3 regions of the Exiguobacterium sp. s64 genome follow, and region 3 is predicted to be linked to each of the others. Evidence: riboswitches for the same ligand, from Rfam matches in the RefSeq annotation. Region 3 holds a riboswitch; each other region holds the start of a gene.
What was found. Region 3 has a riboswitch for S-adenosylmethionine ahead of KNP64_RS06050 (2,3-diketo-5-methylthiopentyl-1-phosphate enolase). Riboswitches for the same ligand answer to the same signal wherever they lie in the genome.
Positions count from the first base shown of each region.

Region 1: it holds a riboswitch for S-adenosylmethionine, as region 3 does, so the genes downstream of both, metK (methionine adenosyltransferase) here and KNP64_RS06050 (2,3-diketo-5-methylthiopentyl-1-phosphate enolase) in region 3, are expected to answer to the same signal.
Region 2: it holds a riboswitch for S-adenosylmethionine, as region 3 does, so the genes downstream of both, msrA (peptide-methionine (S)-S-oxide reductase MsrA) here and KNP64_RS06050 (2,3-diketo-5-methylthiopentyl-1-phosphate enolase) in region 3, are expected to answer to the same signal.

Region 1 covers NZ_JACSLH010000007.1:10,634-20,374, forward strand. The annotation lists gene mnmL (tRNA modification radical SAM protein MnmL/YtqA) at 1-157, shown strand, start outside; gene mnmM (tRNA 5-(aminomethyl)-2-thiouridylate-methyltransferase MnmM) at 111-683, shown strand; gene KNP64_RS10850 (alpha/beta hydrolase) at 716-1,432, opposite strand; gene KNP64_RS10855 (GNAT family N-acetyltransferase) at 1,523-1,993, opposite strand; gene KNP64_RS10860 (hypothetical protein) at 2,158-2,694, shown strand; gene metK (methionine adenosyltransferase) at 2,739-3,947, opposite strand; SAM riboswitch class I at 4,078-4,197, opposite strand; gene pckA (phosphoenolpyruvate carboxykinase (ATP)) at 4,512-6,083, shown strand; gene KNP64_RS10875 (alpha/beta hydrolase family protein) at 6,117-6,875, opposite strand; gene ytkD (RNA deprotection pyrophosphohydrolase) at 6,856-7,329, opposite strand; gene KNP64_RS10885 (glucose-6-phosphate isomerase) at 7,428-8,780, opposite strand; gene KNP64_RS10890 (iron-containing alcohol dehydrogenase) at 8,887-9,741, opposite strand, start outside.
Region 2 covers NZ_JACSLH010000002.1:102,994-112,734, reverse strand. The annotation lists gene KNP64_RS04140 (SDR family NAD(P)-dependent oxidoreductase) at 1-702, shown strand, start outside; gene KNP64_RS04135 (HD domain-containing protein) at 815-1,669, shown strand; gene KNP64_RS04130 (sodium:calcium antiporter) at 1,878-2,879, shown strand; gene KNP64_RS04125 (bifunctional glycosyltransferase family 2/GtrA family protein) at 2,982-4,043, shown strand; gene KNP64_RS04120 (3'-5' exonuclease) at 4,087-4,653, opposite strand; gene KNP64_RS04115 (four-helix bundle copper-binding protein) at 4,719-5,051, opposite strand; tRNA gene KNP64_RS04110 (tRNA-Ala) at 5,165-5,237, opposite strand; gene KNP64_RS04105 (GRP family sugar transporter) at 5,372-6,235, shown strand; gene msrA (peptide-methionine (S)-S-oxide reductase MsrA) at 6,266-6,778, opposite strand; SAM riboswitch class I at 6,843-6,943, opposite strand; gene KNP64_RS04095 (hypothetical protein) at 6,988-7,149, opposite strand; gene KNP64_RS04090 (amidase family protein) at 7,261-8,664, shown strand; gene rlmN (dual-specificity RNA methyltransferase RlmN) at 8,734-9,741, shown strand, end outside.
Region 3 covers NZ_JACSLH010000003.1:19,072-28,812, reverse strand. The annotation lists gene KNP64_RS06075 (ABC transporter permease) at 1-982, opposite strand, end outside; gene KNP64_RS06070 (sugar ABC transporter ATP-binding protein) at 984-2,357, opposite strand; gene KNP64_RS06065 (sugar ABC transporter substrate-binding protein) at 2,357-3,433, opposite strand; gene mtnA (S-methyl-5-thioribose-1-phosphate isomerase) at 3,426-4,460, opposite strand; gene mtnK (S-methyl-5-thioribose kinase) at 4,457-5,608, opposite strand; SAM riboswitch class I at 5,690-5,792, opposite strand; SAM riboswitch class I at 5,998-6,099, shown strand; gene KNP64_RS06050 (2,3-diketo-5-methylthiopentyl-1-phosphate enolase) at 6,169-7,326, shown strand; gene KNP64_RS06045 (2-hydroxy-3-keto-5-methylthiopentenyl-1-phosphate phosphatase) at 7,323-7,973, shown strand; gene KNP64_RS06040 (methylthioribulose 1-phosphate dehydratase) at 7,970-8,587, shown strand; gene KNP64_RS06035 (1,2-dihydroxy-3-keto-5-methylthiopentene dioxygenase) at 8,601-9,134, shown strand; gene KNP64_RS06030 (TerC family protein) at 9,172-9,741, opposite strand, start outside.

The DNA of each region.
Region 1 (9,741 bases), on a different contig from region 3:
TCTGTTGATCGGTCCGACGTGGAGCCGGCACAAGATGGCCGTCTTGAACGCCATCGATGCCGAACTGGTGCGTCGTGATTCCTTCCAAGGAAAAAAGAAGGATGAGAGCCATGGGATTAATGAGAGTCTTACCGTTCGCGAAGTACCTACTCCGTGAACACGTCACACCTGGTGCCGTCGCCATCGATATGACGGCCGGCAACGGGCACGATACATTGTTTTTAGCCGAACTCGTCGAGGCGACGGGACACGTCTACGCGTTTGATGTCCAAGCAGCGGCGGTCGAGGCGACACGCATTCGCATCGAGGAAGCAGCATTGACGGACCGCGTCACTGTCATCCACGACAGCCACGACACCGTCCGAGAAATTGTAGCGGACGAGACACGCCCGATCACAACCGCCGTGTTCAACCTCGGTTATTTACCGGGAAGCGACAAGTCGGTCACGACGACGGGCAATACGACCATCGACGCCCTCGAGCAACTGCTCGACGTCATGGCCGTCGGTGGTGTCATCGTCGTCGTCATCTATCATGGCCATAATAGCGGCAAAATCGAGCGCGACGAGGTGCTCGCCTACGTCGAGGCACTCGATCAAAAGCGGGCCGGCGTCCTCCGTTACGGCTTCATCAATCAAATCAATCATCCCCCGTTCATCGTGGCGATTGAAAAACGTGCATGAAAACAGGCGACTCGAGCGAGTCGCCTGTTTTGTCATTCTCGAATCAATTCATAAAACGTGATGAGCGTCTCCGCGAACTTCGTGTTCAGTCGTTCATAGCCGAAATGCGGGAAGCCTTCGAGCCGGCGAATGTACACTTGATCGCCGCCAATTTTTCGACAGACGTTGAGCGTCAGTTTCACATCGGCGAAGCGGTCGTCCGGCGCATAGAAGCAAGCGAGTGGAAGGCGCGGCAAATGTTTCTTCTCTTCTTGATGCTCGACGATCTCTTCCTCGATTTCCCGGTATTGCCCGTACGTGATCTCACCGAAGCGGGACGACTCTTCGCCTGCACCCATGAACGTCATCATGCCGAGCGGCAAATCCGGACGGAAACGGTCGACCGCACTCGCGACGACTTGTTTCAATCCGCCGATTTGGCGGGACGGATGCCAATCGAACAAGGGTGAGATATACGTCAAACTGCCGAGCGGCACATCGTATTCCTGGAGCAATCGGTTCGTTAACAATGTCCCGAGACTGAAGGCGATGACGTGAATCGGCAGTTTGTACTGGCTCGCCTCGCGTAGCGTGTTCTTGATTAACAGCTTATGGTCTTCCGCCGTCAAGCCAACCGTCTGTCCGGTCACGACGAGAACTTCATATTCGTCACGTAACCGTCCTAAAAACGCCTCGCTCAAGCGTGACGTGAACTGGAGCGGATAGACGATCACGATAACCCCTTTTCGTGATTCTTCTTCGTATGTCATACTGTCACCTCATTTTATTATGTCCATGTTTTTATACTAACAAAAAACATCAGCCGAGACTGATGTTTGTCAGAAAATCCGTCTAGGGTCTTAGCTCGGGTCATAGCGCAAATGAATCAGTTCCATCGGTTGGTCGTACACTTCCTCTTGTATCCGATTCAATTCGATGAACGCCTCATGGTTCAAAAAGGCGATCGCCTGCTCGTTCGAACTCTCGACGTACAGTTCGATCGGTTGAACTTTACGTTCGCGCAGATGAGACAATAAGGACGTTCCGAGACCTTGTCGGTGATGGGTCGGATGAAGATAGAGCCGGAGCACTTCCCACGTATCCCCGCGGTCGATCGCATGATAGAACCCGATGACGTCGCCTTCGGCTTCACCGACAATGAACAACTGCTCTTTCGCTTCCTCGCTTGAACTGATGGCGCGGACGATCTCTTCTTGCTGATAAGCCCGTTCCATTACTTTTGAACGAACCTCGTCTTGTTCACTGACCGTTGCGAGCGCAATATCGCGGATGGTGGCGGCATCTTCTGGTACGGCTTCCCTGATCTTCATAACGGCATCCCCCTTTTGGCCAATCTAGTAGTATCATTCCCCATCAGCAAAAAAATATCCTGCCCGCTCATTACTTTTTGATGTCGAAATGAAGGAAGACGTTATTTTCCATTTTGACTCGGGTATAAGAGTATCAATGCCAACTTACAAAAAGGAGTGTTACTATGGAACCGAAACTACAACATGATCCACAAGTCGACCAAGCCAATCATCCGAACCGTCAGTTTGATTCTGGAGAATCATCTGGTCCTCGGATTACACTGGTGAGAGGAATTCTTTTAGGAGCTGTAGTCGGAGGTGCCCTTGCTCTACTTAGTTCTTCGAACCGTCAAAACACAAAACAATCGCTCACGACTGCTAAATCATCTGTCGGTGGTTTAGTAAGTGAAGTGGCTAAAGATCCTAGCGGAAAAGCTTCGCAAGTCATTGACCAAGTGAAATCGGCTTCTGGAATCATCCAAGAAGTTGCCACCGACGTTCAAAATGTCTATGAAAAAGTCGCTGGAGAAGTGGATACGGTGAAACAAGACTTAACGCAAGTTGCCGGCACCGCTATGGAAGCAAAATCAGACTTACAATCGATTGGCGAGAAAGTGGTCGAAGCAAAAGACACCGCGCTAGGCCAAGAAACGTCATCTGATTCTTCTTCTAACGATTCTTCTAACGATGATACATCTAAGCAGGATAAAAACCAATCTTAACAAGAAAAAACGACCTTTCTCAGCGAAAGGTCGTTTTTACTGTCTTATGCGAAGCGTTTCGCGCCTTCTTCAAGCACTGCCGCTTTATCCGTTTGCTCCCATGGGAGTTCAACGTCTGTACGACCGAAGTGGCCGTAAGCTGCTGTCTGCTTGTAGATTGGACGGCGAAGGTCGAGCATCTTGATGATGCCGGCCGGACGGAGGTCGAAGTTCTCGCGAACGAGTTCGACGAGCTCAGTCTCGCTCAATTTACCTGTGCCGAACGTGTCGACTGCGATCGATACCGGGTGGGCAACGCCGATCGCGTAAGCAAGTTGAACTTCTGCTTTGTCAGCAAGTCCCGCTGCAACGAGGTTTTTCGCTACGTAACGAGCCGCGTACGCCGCTGAACGGTCAACTTTGGTTGGGTCTTTACCTGAGAACGCGCCGCCGCCGTGGCGAGCGTAACCACCGTACGTATCGACGATGATCTTACGTCCTGTAAGGCCTGCATCCCCTTGTGGTCCACCGATGACGAAACGGCCAGTCGGGTTGATGAAGTATTTTGTATCCGCGTCGATGAGTTCAGACGGGATGACCGCGTCGATGACGTGCTCTTTCAAATCAGCTTGGATTTGTTCGAGTGTGATGTCTTCGGCGTGTTGCGTCGAGATGACGATTGTGTCGATGCGAACTGGGTTGTTCGCTTCGTCGTATTCGACCGTCACTTGTGTCTTACCATCAGGACGAAGGTAAGCGAGCGTGCCGTTCTTACGAACTTCTGCCAAACGACGTGACAATTTGTGCGCGAGTGAAATCGGGAGCGGCATGAGTTCTGGTGTCTCTTTTGTTGCGTAACCGAACATGAGACCTTGGTCACCAGCGCCGATTGCATCGATTTCTTCTTCAGTCATTTGTCCTTCACGAGCTTCAAGCGCTTGGTCGACACCTTGGGCGATGTCTACCGATTGCTCATCAATCGATGTGAGGACAGCACAAGTCTCTGCATCAAAACCATATTTTGCACGTGTGTAGCCGATCTCACGAACTGTTTCACGAACAACTTTCGGGATATCCACGTAAGTTGATGTTGTGATCTCACCTGCTACGAGCACGAGACCTGTCGTGACAGATGTCTCAGCCGCAACGCGGGCGTTTGGATCTTCAGCTAAAATCGCATCCAAAATCGCATCTGAGATTTGGTCACAAATTTTATCCGGATGTCCTTCCGTGACGGACTCCGAAGTGAAAAGTCGACGGTTCAAGTTTGCCATTTCGAAAAACCTCCTATAATAAGGGTGATGTGTGGACGGTACTCGTTCCCCTTACGCGTTGCTTTGGGACGGTAATGAAAAAAACCTTTCGCCATGTTCAATGGGAAAGGTTGAATCGTTCTTCCTTACCCTCTTATCGTTCGAAGCTTGCGCTTCGCTTCAGGATAGCACCTTTTCCGAATAACAATGACAAATCGGACGGTTGCTGGGCTTCGTAGGGCCTTGTTCCCTCCACCGCTCAGAATAAGAGTATCCGTTACGAAGACCATCATATAAATGACACCCCGTTCTGTCAAGCGTATCGACTGAATTCGTAAAACTTTTCACGAACTCGTAATAGTTATGTTTGTGAAATATCAAACATTTTTTTGTCGGTTTTCGATTTTGTACTATGACCTGGTACAGAATATGTTAGAATGACAGTGTAAGAAAGCGCTTACTTTAAAGGGTGAAAAAGGCTTGTTTTTGATTAGTATGTCACATATAATAAAAACGTCATACTAATTAAACGCGGAAGTATGCGGATTTCATCCACATCTATTTAGGGGAAAGGTGGGATTCAGGATGGCGACAACGCTCCTGAAAATCGAAGAATTAATTAAAGGTGCCGACATGATGCGGAACTTAACGGTTCCAGAATTGGTGGAAGAAGCCATTCGCAACGGGGAAGGCGTACTGACGAAAGACGGGGCTTTATCGGTCAGTACAGGTAAATTCACAGGACGGTCACCGAAAGACAAATTCGTCGTGCAAGATGAAGTCAGCAATCATTTAGTAGACTGGGGTCCGGTCAACCAACCGATCGCAGAAGAGAAGTTCACGGCACTGCTCGATAAAGTGCTCACGCATCTCGAGACGAAAGACAAGCTCTACTATCTCGAGGCGTCTGCCGGGGCTGACGAGCATTATACGCTTCCAGTGCGGGCCATCACAGAATACGCGTGGCACAACTTGTTCGCGAAACAGTTGTTCTTGCGCGAATGGCCGACACAAGGTGCCTTTGATCCGTTCACGGTCATCTATGCACCGAGCTATAAGGCCGATCCGGAAGTCGACGGGACGAACTCCGAAACGTTCATTCTCGTCTCATTCGCCAAACGGACCATTCTGATCGGGGGAACAGAATACGGCGGCGAAATTAAAAAATCGATTTTTTCAGTCATGAACTTCCTGTTACCGGAACAGCACGTCTTGTCGATGCATTGCTCGGCGAACGTATCGGACGCCGGCGAGACGGCTCTCTTCTTCGGGCTATCGGGTACCGGAAAGACGACGCTATCGGCCGACACAGAACGTCATTTAATCGGGGACGACGAGCATGGTTGGTCTCCTGACGGCGTCTTCAACATTGAAGGCGGTTGCTACGCGAAGACGATCAACTTGTCGCGTGAGAACGAACCTCAAATCTACGATGCCATTCGATTTGGCTCGTTGATTGAGAACGTCGTCTTGGACGAGGAACGGGCACCAGACTACAAGAACATCTCACTCACTGAGAACACACGGGCCGCCTACCCGATTCAATTTATCGATAACGCGATGCTTCCGTCACGAGCCGGTCATCCGAACACGATCGTCTTCTTGACGGCCGACGCGTACGGCGTCCTGCCTCCGATCAGCAAATTGACGAAGGAGCAGGCGATGTATCACTTCTTGTCAGGCTATACGTCGAAGCTAGCCGGCACGGAGCGCGGCGTGACGGAGCCGCAGGCGACCTTCTCGACATGTTTCGGGTCACCGTTCTTACCGCTCGCACCGGAACGCTACGCCGACATGCTCGGCACGTTGATCGAGAAACATGACGTCGACGTCTATCTCGTCAATACCGGTTGGACCGGTGGCGCATACGGCGAAGGATCGCGGATGAAGCTCGCCTATACACGGGCGATGGTGAACGCGGCCGTCAACGGGAAACTCCGTGACGTCGAGACGACGCGCCATGACATCTTCAACGTCGAGATCCCACGCCACATCGACGGGGTGCCAGACGACGTGCTCAACCCACGGGGCACATGGAAAGACGAGGCCCGCTACGACGCCGAGGCGGCAGCGCTCGCCCGTAAGTTCCAAGACAACTTCAAACGATTCACGAAAGCGAGTGAGGCGGTCGTCGCGGCCGGCCCAATCATCGTTTAATAAAAAATGACTAGCGCCTGGTTTAGGCGCTAGTCATTTTTTTGGTGCGACGGCTAACATCCAGTCCATCACCTCATCGGTCGTCTTCCACTTTTCCCAAAACGGGAGTTGATGAGCGAACGGGACGATCCAAAGTTCGGCCCGCTCCCCCATCCGTTCGGCCACGGCTGTCGCATGGCGGAGCCGCACTTGCTCGTCGTCTGTCCCGTGAATCAATAACGTCGGGGCCTCCCAGTCCTTGTAGAGGGGTGAACGCTCCACGTACGCCTCACGAGCCGCTTCCGGGTCACCCCCGGTCATACGGCGGAGCATTTTCCGCATCGAGCGTTGCTCTTCGTACGTCCATTCCAAATTGGTGACACCCGCCCATGACGTCACGGACGTGAGCGGCCGCTCCGCAGCGAGCGACAACGCCATCATGCCCCCGCGCGAGAAGCCAAGGGCATGAATGAGCGTGTCCGTTCGATGGACGCGATCGTAGAGAGACAAGACATCCTCTAAATCGGCCCCGCCGAAGTCCTCTTTCCCGCTCCCGCCATGGTTACCACGGTAAACAGGCGCCACGACGTGGAAGCCTTTGGCCGCGAACTGCATCAACCGGGGCAAGCGCACGTCCCCGATGCGTCCTGTTCCGCCGCGCAAATAAAACAGGACGTGCCCGTTCGGTCGCGTCGGCGTGATCGTATAGGCGACGACATCCTCACCATCGCGTGTCGCGTACCAGCCACGGTGGACCGCATAACCGGCATATGGAGGGAGGACCTCAATCCGGTCAAACCATTCGTTTTTCATGTAACACCTTCATCGTTTCCGGGAGCACCCGGTCTTTCATCATGAAACTGTACCGGTTGTTCCGGAGCAGATTCGTTGGCAGTTCCTTCATGAGCACGGCGCCGTCGGTCTCATCGACGGCCGGATGGTCATCGAAGCGCTCGATCTCGGCGAAGTAAATATTTTTGATGACCGTGTCCCCGCGCCCAAGCACGCGGTATTGTCCGAGATAGTGCAGCGTCTTCACGACACCACCCGTCTCTTCATACACTTCCCGAATCGCGGCATCGTCCTCATGTTCGCCAGGTTCGACTTTTCCACCCGGGAACTCGAGCCCGCGCTGCTTATGCTTCGTCAGCACCCATTGATTCTCGTAGCGGGCGACGACCCAGACGTGGAGCGGCGTATCTGAAAATGGATAGTGCGCAAAGCTCAACTCGACTTTATTGTGATAGTAGTCCGTGAATGTCAACATAGTCCATCCCTTTCTTTCCCCTGTCTACTCTCACTTTACCTTGTCTTCCCCCAGTTTCAAACAAAAAAATAGGCCCGCCGGAGCGGACCTACTCAAAATTATTGGTTCAAGCGCTTTTCAAGCTCAGCTTTTTGTTCTTCGTAACCTGGTTTTCCAAGCAACGCGAACATGTTCGCTTTATACGCTTCGACGCCCGGTTGGTTGAACGGGTTCACCCCGAGAATGTATCCGCTCATCGCGCATGCCTTCTCGAAGAAGTAGAACAAGTAACCGAGGTGGTACGGCGTCATCTCTGGCAATTCGACAACGAGGTTCGGTACCTCTCCGTCCGTGTGGGCAAGGAGTGTTCCTTCAGCCGCTTTGTCGTTCACGAATTGGATCGTTTCGCCAGCGAGGAAGTTCAAGCCGTCGAGGTCTTGCGCGTCTTCTGGCACGTTCATCGCGTGACGGACGTTCGTGACACGGATGACCGTCTCGAACAAGTCACGACGACCTTCTTGGATGTATTGTCCCATCGAGTGGAGGTCGGTTGAGAAGTCGACAGCCGCCGGGAAGATCCCTTTGTTGTCTTTTCCTTCTGATTCGCCGTAAAGCTGTTTCCACCACTCCGATACGTAGTGCAAGGCCGGTTCGTAGTTGACGAGCAACTCGATCGACTTGCCTTTCGCATACAAGGCGTTACGGACGACCGCATATTGGTACGCCTCGTTCTCAGAGAGTTCTGGTGACGAATAGGCGTTTTGTGCGTCGCGTGCACCTTCCATGAGGGCGTCGATATCGATCCCTGCCGCAGCGATCGGAAGGAGTCCGACCGGTGTAAGGACCGAGAAGCGGCCGCCGACGTCATCCGGGATGACGAATGTTTCGTAGCCTTCCGCATCCGCAAGCGTCTTCAAGGCGCCACGGGCACGGTCTGTCGTCGCATAAATGCGCTCACGAGCACCGTCTTGACCGTACTTGTCTTCCATGAACTGTTTCAAGACACGGAACGCGATCGCCGGTTCTGTCGTCGTTCCCGATTTCGAGATGACGTTGACCGAGACGTCTTTGCCTTCGAGCACCTGGAGCAACTCCGTCAAATAAGTTGACGAGATGTTGTGACCGGCGAAGAAGACTTGTGGCGCGTTGCGCTCTTCTTTCGACAATACGTTGAAGAATGAATGTTGGAGCATCTCGATGGCCGCGCGTGCGCCGAGGTATGATCCACCGATCCCGACGACGACGAGGACGTCCGAGTTCTCACGGATTCGTTCCGCGGCCGCTTTGATGCGGGCAAACTCATCCGTATCGTAGTTTGTTGGGAGATCGACCCACCCAAGGAAATCGCTACCTGCCCCGCTGCGGTCATGGATGACCGAATGCATTGCTTTCACGGTTTCTTGCAATTGATCGACTTCATGTTCCCCGACGAAAGACAGGGCGTTTGAATAATCGAAACGTACAGTTGACATATCATTTCCTCCTTTAAATCGCTCCTTGATGAGCCATACATGACCCATCATAAACGGAAACGTCGGATTCGTTCAATCATTATTGCAAAATAGGCATCAAATCGCCTTATTTGCTCAACTCAAGAATCGCTGCCACGTCTTCACGTTCGAGTGTGCGGAAGCGACCGAACGCCCCGCGTTTCATCGCCGAATCCAAGATGGCGTCGAACGTCGACTCGTCGATGTCATAGTCACGGAGCGAGTTTGGCGCGCCGAGCTCATCGAAGAAGGCACGAACGGCTGCAATCGTACGCTTCGCCGTTTCCAAGTCCGTGTCAGCCGGTTCGACGTTGAACACTTCTGTGCCTAAGCGTGCGAAACGTGCTGCATTGTCTTCATCGAGTACATGTTCCATCCAGCGCGGGAACAGGATCGCGAGTCCGCCTGCATGCGGGATGTCATGGACAGCCGAGACCGCATGTTCGATGTTGTGCGATGCCCAGTCGCCCGAGGCACCCATTTGGAGCACACCGTTCAAGGCGATCGTACCTGAGAACAAGATGATGGCGCGCAAGTCGACATTTTCTAAATCGGCGACGAGTTTCGGTGCCGATTCGACGACCGCTTTCAACACGCCTTCCGTCATCCGCTCTTGAACCGGCGCATGGTTCGGGTGGAAGTACTGCTCGAAACAGTGGCTCATCATGTCGACGATGCCGTAAATCGTTTGGTCTTTTGGCACTGATACCGTGTAACGTGGGTCGAGGATCGAGAACGTCGGATAGACGAGCGGGTGACCCCAGCCGTACTTCTCTTGTGTCTCCCAGTTCGTGATGACCGAACCTGAGTTCATCTCAGAACCGGTCGCCGCGAGCGTGAGCACCGTACCGAACGGGATCGCTTCCGTCGGGATGTGGTCACGGAGCACGATGTCCCAAGCATCGCCTTCATACGGGATGGCCGCCGAGATGAGTTTCGTGCA
Region 2 (9,741 bases), on a different contig from region 3:
AAACAAGTTATGATTATCACAGGTGTCAGCCAAGGGATTGGACATGAATTGGCACGTCATTTCCGCGACATGTATCACGTCATCGGACTCGATAAAGGCGATGATCCGCAACTGGACGGAGTGACGTTTCACGAGCTGGATTTGGGTGACCATGGGGCAATCGCTCGCGTATTCGCCGACATTCAGCGCAAAGTCGGTGTCGCTCACGTGCTGATCAATAATGGCGGCGTCTCCTCGCTCGTCAAACCGATGGCCGAACTTGACGTCGAGACGTTCAAGCAAGTGATTGACGTCAACCTTGTCGGGACGTTCGCTTGTGCCAAAGCGTTCTTATCGTTGAACGAGGGAGCGGGATATGGCCGCATCATCAACCTGGCCTCGACGCGCTCACTTCAAAACGAGCCCGATTGGGAAGCGTACGGCGCGTCGAAAGGCGGCATCGTGTCATTGACCCAATCGATGGCGGTATCGCTCGCGGAGCGCCCGATTACGGTGAATGCGATCAGTCCCGGTTGGATTCACACGTCGGATGAGGCACTCCGTAACATCGACCATGCGCAACATCCGTCGGGCCGGGTCGGAAAACCGGACGATATCGTCCGTGCGGTCGCTTATTTAATTGATGAACAGAACGATTTCGTCAACGGGCATAACCTCGTCGTCGACGGCGGAATGACGAAAAAGATGATTTACGAGCCGTAATCGGAAGAAACAGGACCATTACCCTATGTTTTAATTCATGATATGAGTAGATGGGACTAGTCGCGGGTAAAGGATGGGGACATATTATGAACCCATTGAAGGAGGAATCGCCGTGCACCAGTTGATTGAAGAGGCACTCCGATTCGCGGCCGTCCAACACGACGGACAGTTTCGAAAAGGAACGAATATTCCCTACTTGACCCATCCCGTCGCCGTGTCGATGCTGCTCGTCGAAGACCGACAACCTGTCCCGGTCGTGGCGGCCGGCCTGCTCCATGATTTGCTCGAAGACACGTTGACGTCCCCTGAAGAAATCGAGGAACGGTTCGGAAGTGAAGTGAGACGACTCGTCGAAGCGGTGTCCGAACCCGGGAAGCATCTTTCGTGGGAGGAACGGAAACGGATGACGGTTCAGCACGTGCAGACGATGCAGTACGACGAAGTGGCGCTCTTGGCGGCGGACAAGCTACATAATCTTCGTTCGATACGACTCGACGTCGAGTCTGCCGGGAGACAAGTGTGGGACCGGTTCAGACGACCGCTCCGCGACCAGTCATGGTATTATCACGAGCTGTTGCAAGCGTTCAAACCGTTCCGTCAGACGACGACGCTCATCGAGTCGTTCGAGACCGAGTTGAACTTATTGTTTTACGGCGTCGCCGACGAACGGTTCGCCAAACTCGGAAAATTATTTGACGTCATCCAGCGAGGATTCCACGAAGAGGATTGGCTCCAAGAAACGACGACGCTCTGTCAGACCGCCTACGAGATACATGAGACGATGCGCGAGTGCTATCGTCACGGTACGGACGTCAATCAACCAGAGCTTGACGGCTTGTCCGCTCAATTGAAGGAAGCGGGACTCTGGGAACCATTGCCGCTCCCGATGCTTCAAGCGATCGATGAACTGTCTTACCGGACGGCGATGCCCATCGATGATGTCGTCGGACATTTAAAGGTCAAATGATTGTCAAATGAATTGTAACGTGATATATTCGTCGTGAACATAAGAGGGGGAGTAGCGACCACAGCTGTGGTCGATGGGTCGTCATTACGGTGCAACGCACTCGGTCCATCGAGCTTCTTACCAAGTCCGCAAGACCTTTTTATGGATGTTTTTTTCGGCGTCCATAAAAAGGTCTTTTTGAATTCATGAAAAGGGGAGATTTATTCAAATGGTATTTATTTATTTCATCTTGGCCGCTGCCATCACCGTGTACGCCGCCATGAAACTCTCGACTTACGCTGACGTCATCAGTGAGAAGTCGACGATGAGCGGGATGCTGGTCGGGACCGTGTTGCTAGCCGGTGCGACATCGTTGCCGGAAGTGACGACAAGCGTCTCGGCCGTCATGATTAACAACCCGGATATCGCCATCGGGAACATGCTCGGGTCAAACTTGTTCAACATCTTCATCTTGGCGATGTTCGATCTGTTCTATCGTCAGAAACGCCTGTTCAATGAGGCAAACCGAGATCATCTCTATACGGCCGGTCTCGGTCTCATGTTGACGCTCGTCACGATGATTGCCCTGATCGTGCGCATCGATTTCACGATTCTCGGCATCGGGATTGATGCTTTGTTGATTGCGGCATTGTACGGAATCGGGATTTACTATATCGGAAAACGCCCGCAACAACCTGCCGTTGAGCGGAAGGCTGCCCACGAGGCCGTACAAAAAGTCGGCGCCAGCGCGACGAGTTCAATCACGGTCAAACGTGCGGTCATCGGCTTCATCATCGCCGCCCTCGTCATCATGGCGGCCGGGACGGCTCTCTCGGTGTTGGGTGATCAAATCGCCGTCGTCACGGGCCTCGGTTCGAGCTTCGTCGGTAGCTTCTTGATTGCCGCGACGACCTCGCTCCCGGAAGCGGTCTCCGTCTTCGTCGCCTTGAAGCTTGGGAACGTCAACTTGGCGTTCGGTTCGATTTTAGGAAGTAACATCTTCAACATGCTCATCATCGCCATGTCGGACGTGTTTTACCGCAACGGTTCGATTCTGGCCGACGTGTCGGCGTCTCACTTGGTGACAGCAATCGGCATCACGATTTTGTCGGTATTGGTCATGTATACGCTCCTACGTAAAGACGTGACATCAAAGTTCCGCTATGTCTTGCCGTCAGTGCTCGTCGTGCTCGTCTACTTCGCTTCGTCTTACTTCATCTTCATCGGTTAATCTGGCACGGTGTCCTCCGAGACACCGTGTTTTTTGTTTACTTGGTTTCGAGGAATCACTTTTCATCGTCTTGGGTATAGAAGGAGGGAAGGAGGGGTGGCGATGCAAATGCACTCTGTGGAACGTTTAGATGAGTATGTCGTCGTGATTCCGGCCTATAATCCGGATCAAGCGCTCGTCACACTTGTCCGTGAGCTGAAAGAGATTGGGTTTGTCCATGTCATCGTCGTGAACGATGGAAGTGTCGAGACGTCCCAGCCTGTATTTGAAGAAGTCGGGAAGTGGGTGACGTCCATCCTCATCCATGAGCGGAATCAGGGCAAGGGCGCAGCGTTGAAGACGGGGATCCGTCACGTCGTCGAACAGTTCCCGGACACGCACGGGGTCATCACTGTCGATGCCGATGGGCAACACCTGCCGGAAGATGTCCGCCATGTATATGAGGCGGGACTTCATCGGCCGCATCATCTGGTCATGGGTTGCCGTGATTTCTCTGGGGCGCACATCCCGTTTCGGAGCCGATTCGGGAACCAGATGACACGTGGTGTCATGCTCGTCGGCAGCGGACTCCGGTTGAAAGACACGCAGACCGGTTTGCGGGCGGTCCCACTGCGTTATGCGGAACAGTTGCTGGATGTGCCAGGGAACCGCTATGAGTTCGAGATGAACATGTTGACGTTCACGAGACGTTGGCAAGTTCCGATTCAACAGATCCCGATTCAAACCGTGTATGTGGCTGAGAACGCCTCATCTCATTTTCGTCCGGTCATCGACTCGATTCTGATTTATCGCATGTTTTTGGCATATTCATTATCCTCGGTCGCTTCATTTTTATTAGACATCGGCGCCTATGCCTTATTCATCTTTTTATTGAATCCGTGGTTCGAGACGACCCATGTCTTGATTGCGACGGTATTGGCCCGCATCATCTCGTCCTTATTCAATTATGTCGTGAACCGAAAAGTCGTGTTCCACTCGAAAGCGAGACGGGCGATGCCGAAGTATTTCGGGCTCGTCGGCGTACAGATGGCATTGTCGGCCGGTCTCGTCTATGTATTGTTCCTGGTGATTCGGGACGGGGAAGTATGGATTAAAGTGCTCGTCGACAGTCTCTTGTTCGTCCTCAGTTATTACGTCCAAAAAAGATGGATCTTTAAACGGTGACAGGCCAAGACGATTGTCTTGGCCTGTCTGACGTACATGTAGTTTAATAGGCGAGCTTCCCGAGCTTGACCGACGTATACCGGTGCAACTCACGCGGGTCATCAATGCCGGTCTTCTGCATCATGTCACGCATGAGCAGGGCGCAGACGCGGGCATCCTCAGCCGCATCGTGGTGGATGAACGGGACGTTCAAATATTCCGCCATCGTGTTCAGCTTGTGATTCGGAAGTCCGGGGTATAGTTTTCGCGACAGCTTGACGGTACAACCGTACTCGATTGTCGGGAACGTATATAAATCATATTTGGCGATTGCTTTTTTGAAAGCGCCCATATCGAATGAAGCGTTGTGCGCCATGACGAGGTCGACGTGTCGGAACGTCGGATAGAGCTGTTCGAGCACCTCGGGTAACGCCGGCGCATCCCAGACGTCACTTGGCCGGATGCCGTGGACGCGGATATTACCAGCGTCAAAGTCTTCTTCTGGATTGACGAGCAGTTGGTTCGTCTCGATGATTTCACCGTCGACGAGCAGGCTCCAGCCGACAGAGCAGATGCTGCGACTATCGCGGTTGGCCGTCTCGACGTCGATGGCAAGGATGGAATGTGACATAATCGGTCCCTTTCTCTAAAAACAAGTATAAAAAAAGTCTAACATATCGTTAGACTAAAAAGCGATTATGCGGCTGCCAAGTTCCGGCACGCCTCGGCACAGCGCAGACACGCCTCGGCGCAGCGTTGACAATGGTCGTGCAAGTGCCGGCCACATTCGACGGCACATGTGTCACACACCTGCGCACAGAGTGCACCGATTGGTTTCATGAAGGCCGAATCCGTCTCGAGTGCGTTCAAGGCGAGGGCGCATACCTCCGAACATTCTTTCGTGAGCCGGATGCATTCGGCGACCATCAATAAATCCTCTTCTTGTAAACATTTTGAGAAACAGTGATTGCTTGCCCGCATGCAGTCGATGACGGCTAAAACGGTCTCTTCGACAGAGACACGATCCATAGTAAGTCCCCCTTAGAATAATGATGTCTTACAATCATTACCCGCTACCAGGTGACTTAAACCGGGCACAGACGCAAAAAAGTCACCCCTCAAATGAGTGGTGACTTCGATAATGGAGCATAGCGGGCTCGAACCGCTGACCTCCACGCTGCCAGCGTGGCGCTCTCCCAGCTGAGCTAATGCCCCGTTCGAAAATTATTATATCATCCTAGTAAAACATTTGGCAATGGGTATTTTTAAATTTTTTTGAACAAAGTTTAATCCGGCCAAAACGTGGGAAAATCATGAGTAATATTATTCTACGAAAGCAGGTGTCATCCATGGAAATGATTTTACTCGCACTCTTACCTGCCTTGATGTGGGGGAGTATCCCGCTCATCGTTTCAAAAGTCGGCGGTAAGCCGATTCAACAGTTGATTGGGACGACGATTGGGGCGATGGTGATGGCGGTCATCATCGCACTCGTCTTCAGTCCGGAGTTCACGACTCTCGCGCTCGTGACCGGTTTCATCTCCGGTGTGTTCTGGGCACTTGGTCAATATTTACAGTTCCAATCGTTCCAAATTTTAAGTGTATCGAAAGCGATGCCGATCAGCACCGGCATGCAACTCGTCGGGACGTCCTTGTTCGGCGTCATCGTGCTCGGTGATTGGCAGACGTCGACCGAACTGTGGCTCGGGTTCTCGGCGCTCGTGTTGATTATCATCGGGGCGGCGCTGACGTCGTATCAACAGAAGAAAGACAGCGACAGCAGCGGCGCCTTGAAAAAAGGCTTGCTCGTCCTGCTCGTGTCGAGTATCGGGTACGTGACGTACGCCGTCTTGACGAACTATTTCGAGGTCGACGGTATCACGGCCATCTTGCCGCAATCGGTCGGGATGTTCATCGCGGCACTGTTGTTCAGCCTGCGTGAGAAAGACGTCAAAAAGTTCGATCCGAAGACGTTCAAAAACATCTTGGCCGGTCTGGCCTGGGGAATCGGGAACTTCGGTCTGTTCGTCTCGAGCGGTGAGGTCGGCATCGCGACGTCATTCGCCTTATCCCAATTGAACGTCGTCGTGGCGACACTCGGCGGAATTTATCTATTGAAAGAAAAGAAGACGACGAAAGAACGTGTCTTCGTCTTTATGGGAATCGGGCTAATCGTCGTGGCCGGATTCATGCTCGGGATTGCGAAAAGCTAAAAAGACGGGTCCAGCGACCCGTCTTTTTGCTTACCAGGCTTGCTCGATGAATGCGTCGCGCCCAGATTTCTTCCGGTCCTCTTTATAGTGGGCCGGATTTTTTTTATGGAAGTCTTGATGGTACTCCTCGGCCGGATAGAACACATCAGCCGGCAAGATTTTCGTGACGATTGGCTGTTTGAAGCGTCCGCTCGCCGCGAGCTCGTCCCGGCTCTTCTCGGCCGCGATGCGCTGCTCCGCCGTATGATAGAAGATGGCCGGCGCATATTGGCTGCCTCGGTCTTGGAACTGGCCGCCGTCGTCGGTCGGATCGGTCTGAATCCAATACAGTTCGAGCAGTCGCTCATATGCGAACAGCGTCGGATCGAACGTGATCTCGACGACCTCGTAGTGTCCCGTCGTCCCTGTCTTCACTTGTTCATACGTCGGATCGTCGACGTGACCTCCCGTATAACCCGATACGATCGATTCGATGCCAGGTTGTTCCTCGAACGGCGTCACCATGCACCAAAAACACCCACCTGCGAATGTTGCTTTCTCCATTATCTTGTCCCCCTTAGGTTAATTCCCAAAAAAAAGCGCCCATGTCATCGACATGAGCGCTCTGTCATATCGGCCAAGGCTTACGCCTTGCTGGAAGTAGCACCTTGCCGAAGCAGGTTGCTGTGAAGTCATAGAGCCAGGTCTCTCGTTCACTCAAGATATCGATATGTAGTTGGTGACAGCATCATACCATCTGCCTCGAAGTGACGTCAACGATTTGATTTTCGTCGGAGTTTCAGCAAAGTGGCACCGATAATCAAAACGATGAGCCCGATTGAGATTGGCAAGACGAACGGCAGGTCGCCGGCATACAGTTGCAAGAAAAACAGAGCGAACACGGCAAGCAAGACGAGCACGTACGAACGGTTCATAGTAACCTCCCTTTTCTTTCAGTGTACCAAGTTACACATTCGTTGGCGAACGAAAACAGGAAATCAAATGTCGATAGCGAATACCATCGAGTGACCAAAGGAGGAATCAATATGACTGACACATTTGATTTTATGGAACTCGATATCGAAACCGCCCATCGCGGATATAAAGAAGGAACGTTCACGGCGCGTGACGTGACGGCCTATTATTTGACCCGGATCGCCCAGTTCAACGACAAACTGAAGGCGGTCATTCAAGTGAACCCGGACGTCTTGTTCGAGGCCGAGTCGGCTGACCGGGCATTTCGTCGCGGGCTACGCTTGCCGCTACTCGGCATTCCTGTCTTGATCAAAGACAATGTCGAGACAGCCGGACTCATGAAGACGACGGCCGGGGCCGTCGCACTCGCGCATCACTTCGCAGGCCGGGACGCCCATCTCGTCCAAAACCTGCGAGCGAGCGGGGCCATCATCCTCGGGAAAGCGAACTTGTCCGAATGGGCCAACTTTTTGACCGAGGGCATGCCGAACGGCTGGAGCGGCGTCGGTGGGCAGGCGCTCAATCCATATGGGGATAAGCTCGATGTCGGAGGTTCGAGCTCAGGTTCGGCCTCTGCGGTTGCAGCGAACCTGACACTGCTCGCTGTCGGTAGCGAGACGAGCGGCTCCATCATCCATCCGAGCGTGCACAATGGCATCGTCGGCATCAAACCGACCGTCGGCCTCATCAGTCGGAGTGGCATCATCCCGATCTCGCGGTCGCAAGACACGGCGGGACCGATGGCACGAACGCTCGAAGACGCGGTAAGGGCACTTGAGGTGATGGTAGGGGAAGACCCGGCGGACCCGGCGACACTCAACCTCCCGGCCGGTCCGCCGTATCGGACGTGCCTCGACGAGCGCCAAGCGGTCGGGATGCGTGTCGGGATCGTCAAGGCTGATTTATCAGCAGAAGAACAAGCATTATACGGTGAGGCGACCGAGCTGTTGAAACAGAGCGGCATCGACCTTGTCGAAGTCGAGCTGCCCGCCCATGATACGCTCGACCAAGGCGATATTTTGTACCACGAGTTCAAACTCGGGATCGAGGCGTACCTGGCCACGACGACACTCCCATACGAGACGTTGTCTGATTTGATGGACTGGAACAACAGACATCCTGAGACGATCCCGCACGGACAAAAGACGTTCGAAAAGGCGGAAAGATTGTCGGGACGTCTCATCGAGGCGGCCTATTTGACGCGCCGGCTCGATGACGTGCGTGACGCCAAGACGGACGGACTCGACCGCCTATTAAACGAACAACAGTTGCACGCGCTCGTCTTGCCTCACGATTTGAACTATGACATGGCGGCAAAAGCCGGGCATCCGACCATCACGATCCCATATCGCTTGAAAGCGAGTGGGGCGCCGTTCGGCCTATCGTTCACCGGGACGAGTTATGCCGAACGTGACTTGATCCGTCTGGCGTATGCGTTCGAGCGACATATTTCGCGTCCCGTTCCACCGTTATAAGAACGTTGCACCCGTCGTCCACGTCCGCTACAATGGTACGTATGCGGATTGAAGAAAGGACAGATAGCAATGAAACCATCTATATACGGGCTGACGTTCGATCAGCTGACAGAAGCGTGTGTCTCTTGGGGATACAGCGCTTTCCATGCGAGACAAATCTGGGACTCGCTCTACATCGACCGAGTGAAACAAATCGAGGACATCTCGGTACGGGCCGAGGTGCGTGAGGCGCTCGCCGCCGAATACGTCATCTCGACGCAAGACCTGTTCGTCAAACAAGAGGCGGGCGACGGGACGGTCAAATTTTTACTTAAACTACACGACGGGCACTATATCGAGACTGTGCTCATGCGACATAAGTACGGCCGTTCGGTCTGTGTAACAACGCAGGTCGGGTGCAATATCGGCTGCAGCTTCTGTGCGAGCGGTCTCTTGAAGAAGACACGTGATTTGACAGCGGGCGAAGTCGTCGAACAAATTATGACCGTGCAACACTACTTGGACGAAGTCGGCGAAGGGGCCCGGGTCAGCCATATCGTCGTCATGGGAATCGGCGAACCGTTCGATAACTTTGACAACTTGGTCGACTTCCTGCGTGTCGTCAAGGACGAGCGCGGTCTCGCGATCGCCCCGCGTAAAATCAACGTCTCGACGAGCGGACTTGCCGACAAGATTTACAAGTTCGCGGACCTCGATTTGCGCATCAACTTGGCGCTGTCGCTCCATGCGCCTAACGACGCGCTACGGACGCAAATCATGAAAATCAACCGGGCGTTCCCGCTCGACAAGCTCATGCCGGCCATCCGGTATTACGTCGAGAAGACGAACAAACGAATCACGTTCGAATATATTCTCCTGTCGAAAGTGAACGATTTGCCGGAGCACGCTGAGGAATTGGCGGACCTCATCGACGATATCAAGGACAAGTCGTACGTCAACTTGATCCCGTATAACCCGGTCAACGAGCATATCCAATACGAGCGCAGTACCTCGGAGGACATCATGGCGTTCTATGATGTCTTGAAGAAGCGTGGCATCAACACCGGTGTCCGCCTTGAGCACGGGACTGACATCGAT
Region 3 (9,741 bases):
GGATGTATGACAAGCCGAGCGCCGCAATCAAAATTGTGCCTTTGACGATGTCTTGTGCGTAATACGGCACGTCCCACATCGTCAGTCCGTTCAACAAAATCCCAATCAAGACGGCACCGATTAACGTACCTACGACGTTCGGTCGTCCGGTCCCGAAGACGGCGTAACCGATATAGGCGGCTGCGACCGCGTCCATGAGGAGCGGTGCTCCGGCCGATACTTGTCCGGTACCGATGCGCGACGCCAAGATAATGCCGCCGATGGCTGCGAACAGACCACTCAACACATACGCGTACAGCTTGATGCGCGTGACGGCGATGCCGGAGCGGCGGGCCGCCTCGACGTTCGAGCCGACGTAATAAAATTCGCGTCCCGTCTTCGAATACGTCAAAAATAGATGGGCCCCGGCGAAGAAGAGAAGCATCAAGATGGCGACGAACGGGACAGGACCGATCGAACCTTGGCCGATGAAGAGGAACGACGGGATGAATCGTCCCGGTGCCGTCCCTCCTTCAATCGGCATATTGTCGTAGATTGAAAAACCCTTCGTATACGTCAATTGGACCCCATTGATGACGTACATGATGGCGAGCGTCGCGAGCAAATCCGGTAACCGAAACTTGATTGTCACGAGCGCGTTCAATAGTCCGACGAGCACGCCGAGGGCAATCGGGACGAGCAAAGCGACGAGCAGTTCTTGACTATGTAATACGAGACTCGACGCCGCACCGATTGTCGCGAGGCTCGCCGTTGAGCCGACCGATAAGTCGAACCCGCCGACGATGAGCGAGAACGTCACTCCGAGGGCGAGCAGCGAGACGATCGATACGGACTTGATGATGTCGCTGAAGTTCGCGTACGTCAAAAACTGGTCGTTCGTCACGCCGAAGACGGCGATGAGTGCGAGAATCGCGAACAACGTCCCGTATTGACCGATGCCACTGAAGCGTTTCGTGCGTTGTTTGATGACGAGTTGGGCCATGTTAAACCCCTCCTTTCTGTTGCCAACGGCCGCGGTCGAGCCAAAGCGTCCGGTTGGCGATCAATTCTAGTTCATGCGGTTCACTCGACGTAAAGATGACAGTCTTTCCACTTTTCGCGAGGCGGGTGACGAGTTCATAAATATCCCGTTTCGCCGTCACGTCGACGCCTTTCGTCGGTTCGTCGAGCAGATAGACGTCCCGGTCCTCGAGGAGCCATTTGCTGAGGACAACTTTTTGTTGATTCCCCCCGCTCAGCTCTCGGACCGGTTGCCCGACCTGGTCGTATTTCACACGGAGCGAGGCCAAGACGCGCGTGACTGCGTTCGCCTTCCCTTCGATCGCGAGGACGTTCCGTTCAATCGAATCGTCGAGGAAGAGTCCCTGTTTCCGGCGTTCTTCCGGTACGAGGGCGAACCCGGACCGGACCGCCTGACGCGGTTCTCGAATCTTGATTGGTTTTCCGTCCAACGTCATCTGTTGTTCAACGCCGGAGAGACCGAATAGCGCCTCGATCAACTCCGTCTTCCCGCTCCCGGTAACACCGCCGATGCCGACGACTTCGCCTTTATACGCCGTGAACGGCAAACTCGTCCCGAACGCCGGTAACGTGAGCTCTGCCTGAATCCGCATCTCGGTTTCCGGAACGGCTTTCTCTACCGCTTCTGCCATGTCAGATCCGCTCAAATACGTATGGATATCCCGTTCTGACAACGCCTGAAACGGCCCTTCATAGGCGATACGGCCATCCCGGAGGAACGTCGTCGTCGTGGTGACGCGCGACAGTTCGTCCGACCGATGCGTGATGAGAAGAATGCCGACACCTTCCTCTGCGAGCGACTGCAATAACGTGAGCAGTGACGTCGCATCTTCCGTCGACAAGGCGGCCGTCGGTTCGTCGAGCAAGAGGTAGGCCGCATCACTCGCGAGCGCCCGGGCAATCAAGACACGTTGTTTGACGCTGAGCGGGAATCGTCCGACCGGTTCGGTCACGTCAATCTCTAGTCCGACACGTTCCAAGTAGGTGGCCGCTCGCTGTTTTAGTTCACGAGGACGAATCCGTTCGACCGCCTGCCACGGCACGACGTTTTCATAAATCGGTAAATCGAGATAGAGGGCGTCATCGACTTCTTGCGACACCGTGATGATCCCACGGCGTATCGCCTCGGCCGGTGTGAATGTGACCGGTGTCTCGTCGAGCTCGATCGTCCCGGATGTGGGGATGATGGCGCCACTCAACAGCTTCACGAGCGTGCTCTTCCCGGCCCCGTTCAACCCAAGCAAGCCATGAATCTCGCCACGGCGGAGCGTGAAGCTGACGTCGTCGAGCACCGTGACATCACCATAGCGTTTCGTGACGCGTTCAAGCCGTAACATCAGTCCGTCCCTTTCATCCAGTCCGACCAGGCCGCGTCTGATGCGCCCCAGTTCGGGACGTATTGACCGAGGTCGTCCATCGTTACTTTCTCGTCCGGCAAGACGTCGCGGTCGACGAGATATGGGTCGACCGAATGAATCGACGGCGTCTCTTCACCAGCTAATTTTTGATACGCGTAACGGACTTGAATCCGTCCGATTTCAGCCGGATCGGTCGCCGCCGTCACTTTCCACGGGCTACCGTCCTCTTGCATGAGCTGCAAATCTTCATCGCTCAAATCAATCCCATAGACGGCGATCTCATCGCGTCCGGCCTGTTTGATGGCACGGCTCGCACCCTTAGCGAACTCGTCCCACATCGCGAACACGGCATCAATCTCACCTTCCGGATACTTCTTCAAAATTGCTTCCATCTGGCTCTGTGTGTCGAGCGCCGTATTGTTCGTCGCCGAACCAAACTTGGCGACTTCTGTGATACCCGGGTAACGCTTCAAGAACGCATCATAAATCGTGTGGCGACGTTCCATCGGTGTGAAGCCACCAACCCAAATCGTGACGATTTTGCCTTCACCGTCCAAATCTTCGGCGAGCGCCTTGAGTGAACGCCAAGCGAGCGAATAGTCGTCTTGGTCGATGACGGTCACGCCTTCGTTCGTCAAATCGTTGTCGAACGCGACGACTTTGATGCCTTTATCGAGCGCGCGTTGGACCGGTTCTTTCAACGCATCGGCACGGCCATGGTCGATCAAGATGACATCGACGCCTTGCGTCGTCGCCGTATCGACATAGCTCGCCATCTTCGACAGGTCGTTGTCGGCGTTGTACACTTTCACGTTGCCGCCGAACGATTCGACTTGTTCCGTCACCCCGTTGATATACTGCGACGAGAACGTCCCGATCGACATCTGCATGATCAGGGCGACATCGATATCTTTCGGAAGTGTGGCATTCGAGACCGAGACGGGTTTCGTCTCCGGTGTCTTCTCAGCCGGCTTCGATGGGGCCGCTTGTTCGTTCGTGCAACCGACGAGCGCCAAGACGAATGTGAATAGTAAAATTAATAGTTTTTTAGACATGAATTGTTCCCCCTACATGATGTGTGATGGCAGTCTCTGTCGGCTCGAACACACCCGCCTCGGTGATGAGTCCGGTGATGAGGTCCGGTGGGGTGACGTCGAACGCCGGATTGAAGACGGTGATGCCGACGGGTGCCGTCGGTTGACCACCGATATGTGTCACTTCTGACGGGTTCCGCTCCTCGATTTCAATCGTGTCATCCGCCGTCAAATCGAACGTCGAATGCGGCGCCGCGACATAGAACGGAATGCCGTAATGTTTGGCAAGGACGGCGAGCTGCAACGTCCCAATTTTATTGGCGACGTGACCCGTCCGTGTGATACGGTCAGCTCCAACGATGATGGCGTCGACTCGTTTTGACTGAATCGTCCAAGCCGCCATATTGTCGGTGATGAGCGTCACGTCGATATCGGCCCGGTCGAGTTCCCAGACAGTGAGGCGTGCCCCTTGCAGGAGCGGCCGCGTCTCACAGGCGAAGACGTTGAAAGATACGCCCTGTTCTTTTCCGACGTAAAACGGCGCGAGCGCTGTGCCGTATCGCGATGTCGCGATGGCACCGGCGTTGCAGATTGTCAACACGTTCCCCCCGGCCGGCAACACCGTCAGCGCATGCTCGCCGATGGCCCGATATGTATCGACGTCCCGGTCGTACAAAGCGATGGCGCGGCGTTTGATTTCCTCGGCAATCGCCTCAAAGTCGTCCCCGACATTTAAATCAAGGAGCGATTCGATCACGTTTTGCAGATTGACCGCCGTCGGTCTTGTCGCAATCAAGCGGCGTCCGACGAGGTCGAGTCGACGGGTGAAGTCCGGGTCGTCGACTAACCGGCCTGCCTCTTTGGCGAGGACGAACGCCCCGAAGTAAGCGATGGCCGGGGCACCACGGACTTGGAGCGTCTCGATGGCATGTTCGGCCTGTTCGAGCGTCTCGATTGTCACGTAACGCTCTTCATGTGGTAACAACGTCTGATCCAATAGGATGAGTTCGTCCGTTTGCGAATTAAAGCGGATGTTTTGGACCGTCATACGCGCACCCCCGACAAAAGCGTCACCAAGTCGTCAATCGATTCGACGCTGTGGCGTTCTTTAATGAGCGCCGTCCCGAGGGCAAGCGCGTCACGTTTTCGTTCGAGCCGCGTCGCTTCCGGCAACGTCTCGAGATCGGCGACACCGGCGAGTCCGACGGCACGGCGAATGAGTTCGCAACCGGCATAGCCGATCGTGTCGCTGAAGATTGTCCGCAACAATTCGTCGACGAAACCGTCCGTATTGAACGGCTCGACAGCGCGCTCAAAGTTGGCCCGGAACGTCTTCTCGAACGTCTCCCACACCGTCAAGACGTCCGTGAAACGTTCGAAGCGTTTGAGCGGGTCATGGAACGTCGACAGCGTCAAATGGGCGATAATTTGGCCCAAATCAAAGCCGAACGGTCCGTAAAATGCGAACTCTGGATCGATGATTTTCGTCTCTTGTTGAGTCGCGAAGATGCTGCCTGTATGTAGGTCACCGTGCAGAAGCGCCTCATGTTTCGTGACAAATCCGACTTTCAGTTTCGTCACCTCGACCTTGAGCGCCTGGTCTTGCCAGAGGCGTTCGACATCTTCTCGAAGCGCCGCCTCGATGTTGTTCGACTCCGCGTCTTTGAACGGGTCGGTGAAGATGAGCTTCTCGGTGATGTCACACAGTTCCGGGTTGTAATAGTCACGTTCAATCCGCTTCTTCGCGATCGGGCCGGCCGCATAATCCGACGTCGCGAACAGCGTCTCGCCTAAAAATTCACCGACATGACGCGCGAGTTCCGGATAGCTCTCCCCTTTCAAATAACCGGTGCGGACAATCTCATAATCAGACAGATCTTCTAAAATCGTGTAGGCGAGCGTCCGGTCGCTACCGAGGACGTCCGGGACGAAACGCGGCGCCACGTTCGCAAACTCACGGAGTGCCAACTGTTCAATCCATGCCCGTTCGAGTGTAAGCGGCCAGCTCTCACCGACGACTTTAGCGTATGGGAGCGCCTGTTTGACGATTAGGCGCTGTTCGCCTTGGCGAATCCGAAACACGAGATTCAAATTGCCGTCCCCGATTTCCTCACACTCGGCGATTCCGTCTTGCAAGTATCCTAATTGACGGACGTGCTCGACGACAGACTGTTCTGTAAATGGTTGATATGACATGATGTTTTCCCCTTCCTGTACGTTGCCCACAAAAAAAGCCCCTTTCTCCGCGAGAAAGAGGCACAGCCAAAATGGTTGTTCCTCTCATCTGTCAGACATTCGTCTGGTGGATGTAGCACCGTGCCTAATGGTCGGTTGCTGCGGCGTCATCGGGCCAATTCCCTCTGCCAACTCGCGATAAGAGTGGTTTATTCGATTCGGTGAACTTATGTGATGAATATTACGGACTCGACGTCACAATTGTCAACGTCCTTTTCTCCGTGCCACTCGTCTTTTTTTTGTGCATATATGGAAACAACTTCCCAAAATATTTTTTTTGGAAAAAAAGGAATTGACGACGTGACGAATCTGTGTAAAAATTCAATTAAATTTCACAACTTCAAATCACATTCTTATCAAGAGCAGACGGAGGGACGAGCCCGATGATGTCGCAGCAACCGACCAGAGATGGCACGGTGCTAATTCTTGCAGCGAAAGCTGAGAGATAAGAGTTCATTTTTTATGATGACCTCTTGCCTCGGCATGGGGTCATTTTTTGTTTGCCTGGAAGGAGGAACCATATGAGTATCACTGCCACATATGAAATCAAACGGACGGATGCGGTCGCAAGCATTGCCGACAAAATCGCCCTCGAGCTGACCGTCGGCACATGGACTGAGCTGCGTCATTTAGAGCAAGAGCAGTTACAGGCGTACCGGGGTGAGGTCGTATCGACCACCCATACGGAGACGACGAGCCGGTTCACGATCCGCTATCCGTTACATAATGTCAGCCCTGACTTTTCATCCATCTTGACGACGACGTTCGGGAAACTATCCCTCGACGATTCGATTCGGTTAATCGATTTGACGTTGCCCGAAACGCTCGCCCCTCATTTCAAAGGCGCCAAGTTCGGCGTCGACGGGATTCGCGAGTTGCTCGGTGTCCATGACCGTCCGCTCGTCATGAGCATCTTCAAAGGCGTCATCGGGCGTGACCTCGCGTTTCTCGAGCAGCAACTCCGCGATCAGTTCGCCGGCGGCATCGATATCGTCAAAGACGACGAGATTTTATACGACAATCCGCTCACGCCGTCGCTCGAACGGGCCCGGATCGGAGCGGCCGTCATTCAAGCGCACTTTGAGGCGACCGGGAAACGTGTCCTCTACGCCATCACGCTGAGCGGCCCTGTGTTCGGTCTTCGCGACCAGGCGCTCCGGCTGATCGAGGCCGGTGCGACGGCGCTCCTATTCAACGTCTATACGTACAGTCTTGACGCACTGCGCGAACTTGCGAACGACCCAGACATCCGTGTGCCGATTTTGGCCCACCCGGCCTTTGCCGGCGCCTTGACCGGGTCCATCAGTCATTCGCTCTTACTCGGTAAACTCCCACGTCTCGCCGGGGCCGATTTGACGCTCTTCCCGTCTCCATACGGTTCGCTCGCGACACCACGGGACGAGGCGTTCGCGATTCGTGACTTGAGCGCCGAACCGCATTGGTCGAAACCAATTTTACCGGTCCCGTCAGCCGGGATTCATCCGGGGCTTGTCGCCGATATCATTCGTGATTTCGGGACGGAGGTCGTCATCAACGCCGGCGGTGGCATTCATGGTCACCCGGACGGTGCAGCCGCCGGGGCCCGTGCTTTCCGCCAAGCCATCACTCACGTCCTCGGTCCCACCGAAGGACAGACGGACGAACTCGATACCGCGTTAAAGGCGTGGGCGTCACGATGACGGTCCACATCCTGTGCGACTTCGATGGGACGATCACGGCGGAAGACAATATCATCGCGTTGATGAAGGCATTCGCCCCGCCGGCTTGGGTCGAGTTGAAAGATGCGGTGCTCGAACAACGGATTTCCATTCGCTCCGGTGTCGGTCAAATGTTTCAACTATTGCCGAGCGAGGCCGCCCCGGCTTACCACGATTATTTGTTGGAGCGGATCACGCTCCGCCAAGGGTTCCCATCATTTTTAGAACAGGTTCGGGCGCACGGTTGGAAGTTTGACGTCGTCAGCGGCGGGATGGACTTCTTCGTCCAGCCGGTCTTAGATGGTCACGTCGCCCCTGAGCACATCTACTGTAACGTCGCCGACTTCTCCGACGAGACGGTAACCGTCACGTGGCCGCACGCTTGTGACGAACAGTGTACGAACGATTGCGGCTGTTGCAAGCCGACGATTGCCCGCCGTATCGTCAATCCGAGTGACCGCTTAATCATCATCGGCGACTCGGTGACCGACTTCGAGGTCGCGAAGCGTGCCGACTTCGTCTACGCCCGGGGTCAACTCATCACGCTCTGCGAAGACGCAGGCATCCGTTACGCCCCGTTCGAGACGTTCGACGACATCACCCATCACTTGAAGGAGGTGGCCGTATGAGCCTTACGGCACGTTGGCTTGAACTGGCCGAGATTAAAGACGAACTCGCCGCCCGCGACTGGTTCCCCGGAACGAGTGGGAATTTGGCGATTCGCGTCTCTGACGACCCGCTCGAATTTCTCGTCACGGCGAGTGGACGCGATAAACGGAAACGAACGCCAGACGACTTTGTTCATGTCGATGCGGGCGGACGCTTAATCGGCGAACAGACAGGAAAACCATCCGCCGAGACGCTGCTACATGTCGAAGTGTTCAATCGGACGGATGCGACGTGTTCGCTCCATGTCCATACGGTCGACAATAATGTCATCTCCGAGCTCCATGCCGCCACCGGCGAAGTCGTCTTCACCGGTCAAGAAATCATCAAAGCGCTCGGCTTCTGGGACGAGGATGCGGTCGTCCGCGTACCGATTATCGAGAACCATGCGGACATTCCGACTCTTGCGGCCGCTTTCGCCCCTCACATTCACGCAAACGCCGGTGCCGTCCTCATTCGCAATCACGGCATCACCGTCTGGGGCGAGACCCCGGCCGCGGCCAAACGCTATTTAGAGGCTTACGAGTTCTTGTTCAGCTATACATTAAAACTACGCGCCCTAGGCGTCCATTCATAAGGAGGAACCAACCATGGCAACTGTCTATTTCCAACAAACCGAAGAGCGTTACGTCGATCAAACTGAAGTGAGCGCCTTTTTAGAGTCTCGCGGGATTTTATATGAGCAGTGGGACATCACGAAGCTACCGGAAAACCTGCAAGAGAACTATCAGTTGACGGACGAGGACAAACAAGCGATCTTGTCGACGTTCCGTGACGAGATTCGTGATGTATCGGAGCGCCGCGGCTATGAGACGGCAGACGTCATCTCATTGTCAGACGCGACGCCGAACTTGGACGAATTGCTCGTCAACTTCCAAAAGGAGCACCATCATACGGATGACGAGGTCCGCTTCATCGTCAGCGGCCATGGCATCTTCGCCATCGATGACGCCGAGCGTGGCTACTTCAACATCGAGCTCAACCCCGGCGACCTCATCTCGGTGCCGGTGAACACGCGCCACTACTTCACGCTCCAAGACGACCGCAAAGTCGTCGCCGTCCGCATCTTCGTGACGACAGAGGGCTGGGTGCCGATTTACGAGAAACAAGACGTGAAGGCATAAAAATAGGTCTCTCGCATTTGTGCGAGAGACCATTTTTTTAATGTTTGGCAGCGGCTGTCGGTTTTGAAGAGAACCAACCCCATACCGCGATCCCGACCATGACCGACCAGAAGAACACGGTCCACGCCGTCGAGTGGACGAAGCCGTCCGGAAGACCCATGAACGCGAACGGTGTACCGGCAATCAATTCCTTGAAGCCAGGGTGTTCAAGGACGAGCACCGTCAACTTCACACCGACCCAGCCGACGATGATGAAGGCGGCTGTCTCAAGTGTCGGACGTTGATGCAACAGCTTGACGAAAATTCGAGCAGCGAAACGCATCAAGATGACCCCGATGAGTCCACCTGTCAAGACGACGAAGAACTGACCAGAGTCGATCCCACCGATTTCACCGAGACCGAGCGGCGGCAAGCTGACCGCGAGCGCGACCGCTGCGAGAATCGAATCGACCGCGAAGGCGATATCAGCAAACTCGACTTTCGCAACCGTCAACCAGAACTCTTTCTTCGTGACCGGCTTCTCTGTGACAGCCGTCTCTTCTTTCGCCTCAGCAGCGAGATCTTGTTTCGGCTCCGTTTTACGAGCCTTATAGGTCATATACAGATG